2 regions of the Bradyrhizobium sp. SZCCHNS3052 genome follow, and region 1 is predicted to be linked to the other one. Evidence: predicted binding sites of a transcription regulator. Region 1 holds the regulator's gene; the other holds the start of a gene.

Region 1 (4,209 bases):
CCAGTCACGCACAGATCATGACCAGCGGCGGGACATCTTCTTCTCTCGCCCCTCCTTCGCTCACCGCATCGAGGCACTCTGTGCCGTGATCTCGCGCCGCACGACCGCCTCGAACTGGCTCGCGGGGGCGGCGAACATCAGCCGGGTCTCCTCGTGGAACGCCGAGAAGATGCCGACCACGGCCGGCTGTCCGCCGACGTCGGCCATGATGGGGGAGCCCGAATAGCCGAAATTGGCGAGGCAATGCACCGTCAGCAGCATCCCGTCCTTGGTCATGCCGGCGCTGCAATTGCGCTGGCCGGTCGGCGAATAGCGCCGCTCCTGGCCATAGCCGATCTCGGAGATGGTTCCGGCCGTGGTCGCAGCCTGCAATTCCTCGCGCGTCAGCGCCCTGACCTCAACCGGCTTCGACGGCAGCGCGTCCTTCAGCACGATCAGTGCCCAATCGGCGGGCGAGCGGTCGAGCGACCACCTGTCGTGCCGGGTCGGGACGAAATCAGGCGCCACGATCAGCTTGTCGGCGACCGACGATGCCGCCGGCGTGCCCCTGTTCATGCCGGCCAGGAAGCGGACGTTGCCGGGGCTGACCTGCGCCACGCCGTTGAACACGCAATGCGCCGCGGTGAGCACGACGCGCGGCGCGACCAGCGTGCCGGTGCACCAGCCGCCGGTCGAGTATTGCGCGACGGTGACGACGCCGATCGACGACGCCGGCCACGAGGTGGGATCGACGACCTCGCCGATGTGGCGGTCGAGCCCGAGCAGTTGCTCCGGACGCGGAGCGGCGATGCCGGCCTCCGCCGATTCCGGCTTCGGCCGCCAGGCCGCAATGGCACTCTGGGCCTGGACGCGCTGCGGCTCGGTCAACTTGACCCGCTGCACGTCGCGGCCGGCCGATCGCACGCCGCTACGGCCCGCCATCACCAGCCAGGCATAGCCCTGCACGACGTCCTGTTTCACACCGCGGCCGTCGAGCAGCATCAGGCCGAGCATGTATTGCGACTGGGCGAAGCCCTGCGCCGCGGCGCGGCTGAACCAGCGGCCGGCTTCGCCGTAATTGCTCGCAACACCTTCGCCGTTGACGTAGGCGATGCCGAGATAGTGTTGCGCGACAGCGAGCCCCTGATCGGCGGCCTTGCGGTACCACGCCAGCGCCTCGGCGGGGTTGCGCGGTTGGCCCCAGCCGAAGGCGTGCATGAAGCCGACGTCGAACTGCGCCCGCGCATCGCCCTTGGCGGCCAGCGGCAGCAGCCGTCGCATCGCCGCCGCATGCTGCCCGTTGCCTGCCGCCGCGACCGCGTCTTCGAGCTCGGCGGCCGTGGCGCCCGCCGCGCCGCCGAGCAGCACGGCAAGAGATATGATGATGGTCTTGATCAAGGGCGTCCGCTGGGACCGAAACATCGTGACGGGCCACGAAGCAGACACGATCAAGACGGCGGCGGCGTGGCGGAAAGCGGACCGCGATCTCCTCAATCGGGCCGCCTCGCGTCTCACACCTGCTGCGTCCTCACGCCCGATCGCCCCTTACACCTGCTCGCTCTTGGCGAAGCGATCATCGAGCGCATAACCGGCGCCGCGCACGGTGCGGATCGGGTCCTGCTCGCGGCCGGGATTGAGCAGCTTGCGCAGGCGGCCGATATGGACGTCGACGGTGCGCTCGTCGATGTAGATGTCGCGGCCCCAGACACTGTCGAGCAGCTGCTCGCGGCTGAACACGCGGCCGGGATGCTCCAGGAAGAACTCGAGCAGGCGGTATTCGGTCGGGCCGAGATCGATCGGCCTACCAGAGCGCGCCACGCGGCGCTTCTCGCGGTCGAGCTCGATGTCGCCATAGGACAGCACGGTCGCCAGCCGCTCCGGACTCGCCCGCCGCAGCAGGCCTTTCACCCGCGCCAGAAGCTCCGGCACCGAGAACGGCTTGACGATGTAGTCGTCGGCGCCGGTCGCGAGGCCGCGCACGCGCTCGCTCTCCTCGCCGCGTGCGGTGAGCATGATGATCGGCAACTGCCGGGTCTCGGTCCGCGCCCGCAGGCGGCGGCACAGCTCGATGCCGGACAGGCCCGGCAGCATCCAGTCGAGCACGACGAGATCGGGAACACGCTCCTTCAGGCGCGTGTCGGCCTCGTCGCCGCGCGCCACGGTCTCGACCTCGTAGCCTTCGGCCTCGAGGTTGTAGCGCAGCAGCGTCGTCAGCGCCTCCTCGTCCTCCACCACCAGAATTCGGGCGCCCATGTCTGAACCGTCTCTCTCAGTTGCCGGGGATCGTCGATGCGAAGCTCGTCATGTCGCCCTTCGGGCGCTTGTCCATGATCTGCTGGCCTTCGATCATATAGAACACCGTCTCGGCGATGTTGGTCGCGTGATCGCCGATGCGCTCGATGTTCTTGGCGCAGAACATCAGGTGGATGCAGAACGAGATGTTGCGCGGATCCTCCATCATGTAGGTCAGGAGCTCGCGAAACAGCGAGGTGCAGATGGCATCGACTTCCTCATCGCCCTTCCACACCGTCATCGCCGCCGGCAAATCGTGCGCGGCATAGGCGTCCAGCACCGTCTTGACCTGCGACTGCACGAGATCGGTCATGTGCTCGAGCCCGCGGATCAGCTTCAGCGGATGGAAGTCGCTCTCCAGCGCCGCGACGCGCTTGCCGATGTTCTTGGCGAGATCGCCGATACGCTCCAGATCGGTCGCCACGCGCATCGCGCCGACGATCTCACGCAGGTCGACCGCCATCGGCTGTCGCCGGGCGATGGTAAGAACGGCGCGCTCCTCGATGATGCGTTGCAGCTTGTCGACCTCGGCGTCGGTGGCGACCACCTTCTGGCCGAGCGCGATGTCGCGTCGCACCAGCGCATCGACGGAATCGACGATCAGCCGCTCGGCGAGGCCGCCCATCTCCGATACCAGACGGGTGAGGTCCTGCAGATCGCTGTCGAACGCCTTGGCGGTATGTTCACTGGCCATGATGATCTCCTGAAGACAATGTCGTCGGCGTCAGCCGAACCGGCCGGTGATGTAATCCTGGGTCCGCCGATCGCTCGGCGAGGTGAAGATCTTGCTGGTGTCGTCGAACTCGATCAGCTCGCCGAGATACATGAAGGCGGTCTTGTCGGAGACGCGCGCCGCCTGCTGCATGTTATGCGTCACGATGGCGATCGTATAGTTTTCGGCGAGTTCCTGGATCAGCTCCTCGACCTTGGCGGTCGAGATCGGATCGAGCGCCGAGCACGGCTCGTCGAACAGGATCACCTCCGGCCGGACCGCCACGGTACGCGCGATGCACAGCCGCTGCTGCTGGCCGCCGGACAGCGACAGGCCCGAGGCGTTGAGCTTGTCCTTGACCTCGTTCCACAACGCGCCGCCGCGCAGCGCCTTCTCGACCCGGTCGTCCATCTCCGACTTGGAGATCTTCTCATAGAGGCGGATGCCGAAGGCGATGTTCTCGTAGATCGTCATCGGGAACGGCGTCGGCTTCTGGAACACCATGCCGACCCGGGCACGCAGCAGGTTCAGATCGAGCTTGGGATCGAGGATGTTGGTGTTGTCGAGCATCAGCTGCCCGGTCGCCCGCTGCCCCGGATAGAGATCGTACATCCGGTTGAAGATGCGCAGCAGCGTGGACTTGCCGCAGCCGGACGGGCCGATGAACGCGGTGACGCGGTTGGTGCCCAGCGACAGGTTGATGTTCTTCAGCGCATGATGGTCGCCGTAGTAGAAGTTGAGGTTGCGCGCGGTCACCTTGGCCGGCGCATCCGGAAGCGCCTTGCCGTGAAGAGCGTGATTGGGCTGACTGACGGAGACGGACAGTTCGGTCATTTGGTGTTCCTCTCGGCGCCGAGAATGCGTGCACCGATGTTCAGGGCGAGCACGGCCAGAGTGATGAGAAGGGCTCCGCTCCAGGCCAGTTGTTTCCAGTAGGCATAAGGGCTCTGGACGAAATTGTTGATGGTGACGGGCAGGTTCGCCATCGTCTTGGAAAGGTTGAGGCTCCAGAACTGGTTCGACAGCGCGGTGAACAGCAGAGGCGCGGTCTCGCCGGCGACGCGGGCGGTCGCCAGCAGCACGCCGGTGATGAGGCCCGAGCGCGCCGCCCGATAGGCGATGCGGCGGATCACCAGCGAGCGCGGCAGGCCGAGCGCAGACGCCGCCTCGCGCAGCGGGTTGGGCACGAGCAGCAGCATGTCCTCGGTGGTGCGCAGCACCACCGG
Region 2 (4,209 bases), on a different contig from region 1:
CGATGTTGGCGGCACGGCGACGACCAAGCAGGTGACCGACGCCGTCATCGACGCGATCCACGGCTCCAACGCCTGAGGCGTGCTGTTCTCTTGCACAATTCTGGCGTGTTCCGTGTCGCGCTTGCAATGGACGCTGCGGGGCGTATATCAGCGCTTCCGCTGCGTCCGCGCATGCCAATCACATGCGTGTCATAGAGACGCGAGACACGGCTTAAGGAGAAAGGACACATCATGCGTCGTCACCGTCGAGCCAAGATCGTCGCGACTGTCGGTCCCGCGAGCAATTCTCCGGAGATGCTGAAAGCGCTGTTCCTCGCCGGTGTGGACACCTTTCGTCTCAACTTCAGCCACGGCACCCAGGCCGATCACGCCAAGGTCCATGCCGCGGTCCGCGCCCTCGAGAAGGAAGTGCAGCGGCCGATCGGCATCTTGATGGATCTGCAGGGTCCTAAGATTCGCGTCGGCACGCTGCGCGACAAGAAGATCCAGGTCGAAGCCGGCGAGACGATTCGATTTGTTCTCAACGGCACCGAGGGCGACAAGACATCGATTCCGTTGCCGCATCCGGAAATCTTTGCGGCAGTCTCGCCCGGTCACGATCTTCTGATCGATGACGGCCGCGTGCGCGTCCGCGTCACCGGCCTCGGCGACGACTGGATCGAGGCCAAGGTGATCGTCAGCGGCGCGATCTCCAATCACAAGGGCGTCAATCTGCCCGGCACAATTCTGGAGCTATCGCCGCTGACGGCCAAGGACCGTTCTGATCTTGCCTTTGGGCTCGACCTCGGCGTCGACTGGGTGGCGCTGTCGTTCGTGCAGAAGCCGTCCGACGTGCTGGAGGCGAGGGGCCTGATCAATGGCCGCGCCGGCATCATGTCCAAGATCGAGAAACCGGCGGCGCTGGAGCGGATCGACGACATCATCCAGCTCTCTGACGCGATCATGGTTGCGCGCGGCGATCTCGGCGTCGAGATTCCCAACGAGGACGTGCCGGGCAAGCAGAAGGAGCTGGTGCGCGCCTGCCGGCTCGCGGTGAAGCCGGTGATCGTCGCGACGCAGATGCTGGATTCGATGGTCGCGACGCCGACGCCGACGCGCGCCGAGGTCTCCGACGTCGCGACCGCGATCTATGACGGCGCCGACGCGGTGATGCTGTCGGCGGAATCGGCCAGCGGGCAATATCCGCGCGAGGCGGTGGCGATGATGGACAGCATCATCAAGGCCACCGAAGGCCACAAGATGTACCGCTCGATCGTCGAGGCGACGCAGCCTGGCGAGGAGCAGACGCCGCCGCATGCGGTGGCGACCGCGGCGGCCGATCTCGCCTCGGCGATCCACGCCAAGGCGATCGTGGCCTATACGTCGAGCGGCACCTCGGCCTCGCGCGTTGCGCGCAAGCGGCCGAGCCTGCCGATTCTGGCGATCACGCCGAATGAGGACACCTCGCGGCGGATGTGCCTGCTGTGGGGCGCGCACAGCGTGCTGTCGCAGGACGTGCAGAGCTACGAGGAGATGGTCGAGCGCGCGACCTTCTTCGCCGTGCAGGAGGAGTTCGCTGAAGCCGGCGACCTGCTCGTCGTCGTCGCCGGCATTCCGTTCGCGCAGACCGGCACCACCAACAATCTGCGCGTCGTCACCGTGCCGAGAGGAGGCTGATTTTCCCTGTTCGCGCTGCCCGCCTGTCGCCTGATTGTCGCACCCCGCTGGTATCGCGGGGCAGTGACGAGGGACATCGCGAGTCGTCAAACGAGCGGTGTCCGGTCGCGGTCCGGCAGGATGGGTTCTGCCGGTGCGGCGTTTCGTCATCGCGGTGTCATCAGGGACTGTTAGGTGGGCGCGCATGGGACTTGAGACTGCTGGTGAAGAAAGCCCGGCTCGGCGCTTTCGGACGTTGTTCATCTCGGACGTTCATCTCGGAGCCCGCGGCTCGCAGGCCAATCTCCTCGTCGATTTCCTGCGTCACCATGATGCCGACACGATCTATCTGGTCGGCGACATCATCGACGGCTGGGCGCTCAAATCGAGCTGGCATTGGCCGCAGTCGCATAACGACCTGGTGCAGAAGATGCTGCGCAAGGCGCGCAAGGGCGCCAAGATCGTCTATGTCCCCGGCAATCACGACGAGTTCCTGCGCGGTTATTACGGCACGCATTTCGGCGGCATCGACGTCGTCGAGAACATCGTCCACACCGGCGCTGACGGCAAACGCTATCTGGTGATCCACGGCGACATCTTCGATCTGGTCGTGCAGAATGCGCGCTGGCTCGCCCATCTCGGCGACAAGGCCTATGACTTCGCCATCCAGATGAACCGTCTGGTCAACTTCTTCCGTCGCATGTTCGGCGTTCCCTATTGGTCGCTGTCGCAATGGGCCAAGCAGAAGGTCAAGAACGCCGTCAACTACATCGGCGCGTTCGAGACGGCGCTGGCCTCGGAGGCGCGGCGGCATGGCGCTGATGGCGTGATCTGCGGCCACATCCATTGCGCCGTCATCCGCGACCAGGACGGCATTCGCTACATGAATTGCGGCGACTGGGTCGAGAGCTGCACGGCGCTGGTCGAGCACGAGGACGGCCGTTTCGAGATCCTGACCTGGACCGATCCGCAGCGGCAACCCGCGCCGGTTCCGCAGCTGGCCGCCCGCGCCGCCTGACACCGGTTCCCTTGCCTCTCGGCAATCGGGCGCGGTAAAATAGGGGTATGACAGCTCATTCCCCGATCCTGCCCGTGACCGCCGCCGACATCGAGGCGGCGGCACGCGTCCTCGCGCCCGTGGCCGTGCGGACTCCGCTGCTGCCGGCTCCCGTGCTCAACGAGCGGTTCAAAGCGAACGTCTTCGTGAAGCCGGAGGTGCTGCAGCGGACCGGCTCGTTCAAGTTCCGCGGCGCCTACAACAAGCTGGCGTCGATCCCGGAAGCAGCGCGCGGCAACGGCGTCGTCGCATTCTCCTCCGGCAATCATGCGCAGGGCGTCGCCCATGCCGCCACATTGCTGGGCATGGACGCCACGATCGTGATGCCCTCGGATGCGCCAGCGGCCAAGCGCGAGCGCACCAAGGCGTTCGGTGCCGACGTCGTGCTCTATGATCGCGATCGCGAGGACCGCGAAGCGATCGCGCGCGACATCGCAGCAAAGCGCGGCTCGACGGTGGTGCCGCCCTATGACGATCCCTACGTCATCGCAGGGCAGGGCACCGTCGGTCGTGAAATCGCCGAAGATCTCGCGGCGCTCGGCCTGTCGCCGGATCTGGTGATCGTCCCGGCTTCGGGCGGTGGACTGCTTGCCGGCGTCTCGACCGCGGTCAAGGCGCGCTTTCCCAACACCCGGATGGTCGTGGCCGAGCCAAAGGGTTTTGACGACCATGCGCGCTCGCTACGGGCCGGCCACCGCGAGGCGCACGACGCAAAGGGCCGGACCATCTGTGACGCGCTGATGGCGGCGATTCCAGGCGAGATCACCTTCGCCATCAACAGCCAACTGCTGTCGGCCGCGGTCGAGGCTTCGGATGAGGAGGTGGGGCGCGCGGTCGGCTTTGCCTTCCGGGAGCTGAAGCTCGTGGTCGAGCCCGGCGGTTCGGTCGGGCTTGCAGCATTGCTGGCCGGCCGGCTGGATGTGGCGGGCAAGACGGTGGTGATCGTTTTGTCCGGCGGCAATGTCGATGCTGAGCTCTACGCCAGGCTGATCGCCTGACGATCAAGCCTCAGTGAAAGCTGAGGCCGCCTTTTGCAAATCCCCCGCCGCCCATCCGCAGTCCGGACTGCGCGACGTGCGGCGTGCTCCGCGCCGGGCCGCCCTGCATCCCGCCTTGGCCACGCGCCATCGACGGATGCGACGCGTTGATGTTCGGCTTGAACGGTCCGGAATTGCCGGGGAAGGGACGCCGCACTTCGCGGGCGTCGAATGGCCGCCCAGGACTGCGCTTCAGTGGATCGCGCTGGATTTTCGTAGCCACAGGCGGATTTGTCGGCGGCACGATCCTGTCGCGCAACTTGGTCTGAGCGATAGGCCCGGGATCGACGACCTTGTTGGGACCCGCGTTGTTGATGGCATTGCCTTTCGTGACCACCGTTGGCGGCAGCGGTCCGTGCGGCACGGTGGCGGCCGGCAGCGTCGGTTGCGGGGCTGGATGGCTCTGGATCTGCGGACCGGGATTGAACGGTCGCGCGATCGGTGCCAGTTGCGGTGGCATCATGAGACGGCTCGGTTGCA

The links. Region 1 encodes PhoB, which activates phosphate uptake and scavenging genes when phosphate is short. Its sites were predicted from a motif close to TGTCATNNANCTGTCAT; they were not measured.
Region 2: QX073_RS10115 (UDP-2,3-diacylglucosamine diphosphatase) is a predicted target of PhoB. The motif match lies at 1,801-1,817, and genes of this name have one in related genera.

The regions. Positions count from the first base shown of each region.
Region 1 covers NZ_JAUETB010000005.1:240,972-245,180, forward strand. The annotation lists gene QX073_RS19055 (trypsin-like serine protease) at 61-1,377, opposite strand; gene phoB (phosphate regulon transcriptional regulator PhoB) at 1,525-2,232, opposite strand; gene phoU (phosphate signaling complex protein PhoU) at 2,249-2,965, opposite strand; gene pstB (phosphate ABC transporter ATP-binding protein PstB) at 2,996-3,817, opposite strand; gene pstA (phosphate ABC transporter permease PstA) at 3,814-4,209, opposite strand, start outside.
Region 2 covers NZ_JAUETB010000002.1:424,173-428,381, forward strand. The annotation lists gene QX073_RS10105 (tartrate dehydrogenase) at 1-76, shown strand, start outside; gene pyk (pyruvate kinase) at 232-1,656, shown strand; gene QX073_RS10115 (UDP-2,3-diacylglucosamine diphosphatase) at 1,841-2,653, shown strand; gene QX073_RS10120 (threonine/serine dehydratase) at 2,701-3,690, shown strand; gene QX073_RS10125 (caspase family protein) at 3,701-4,209, opposite strand, start outside.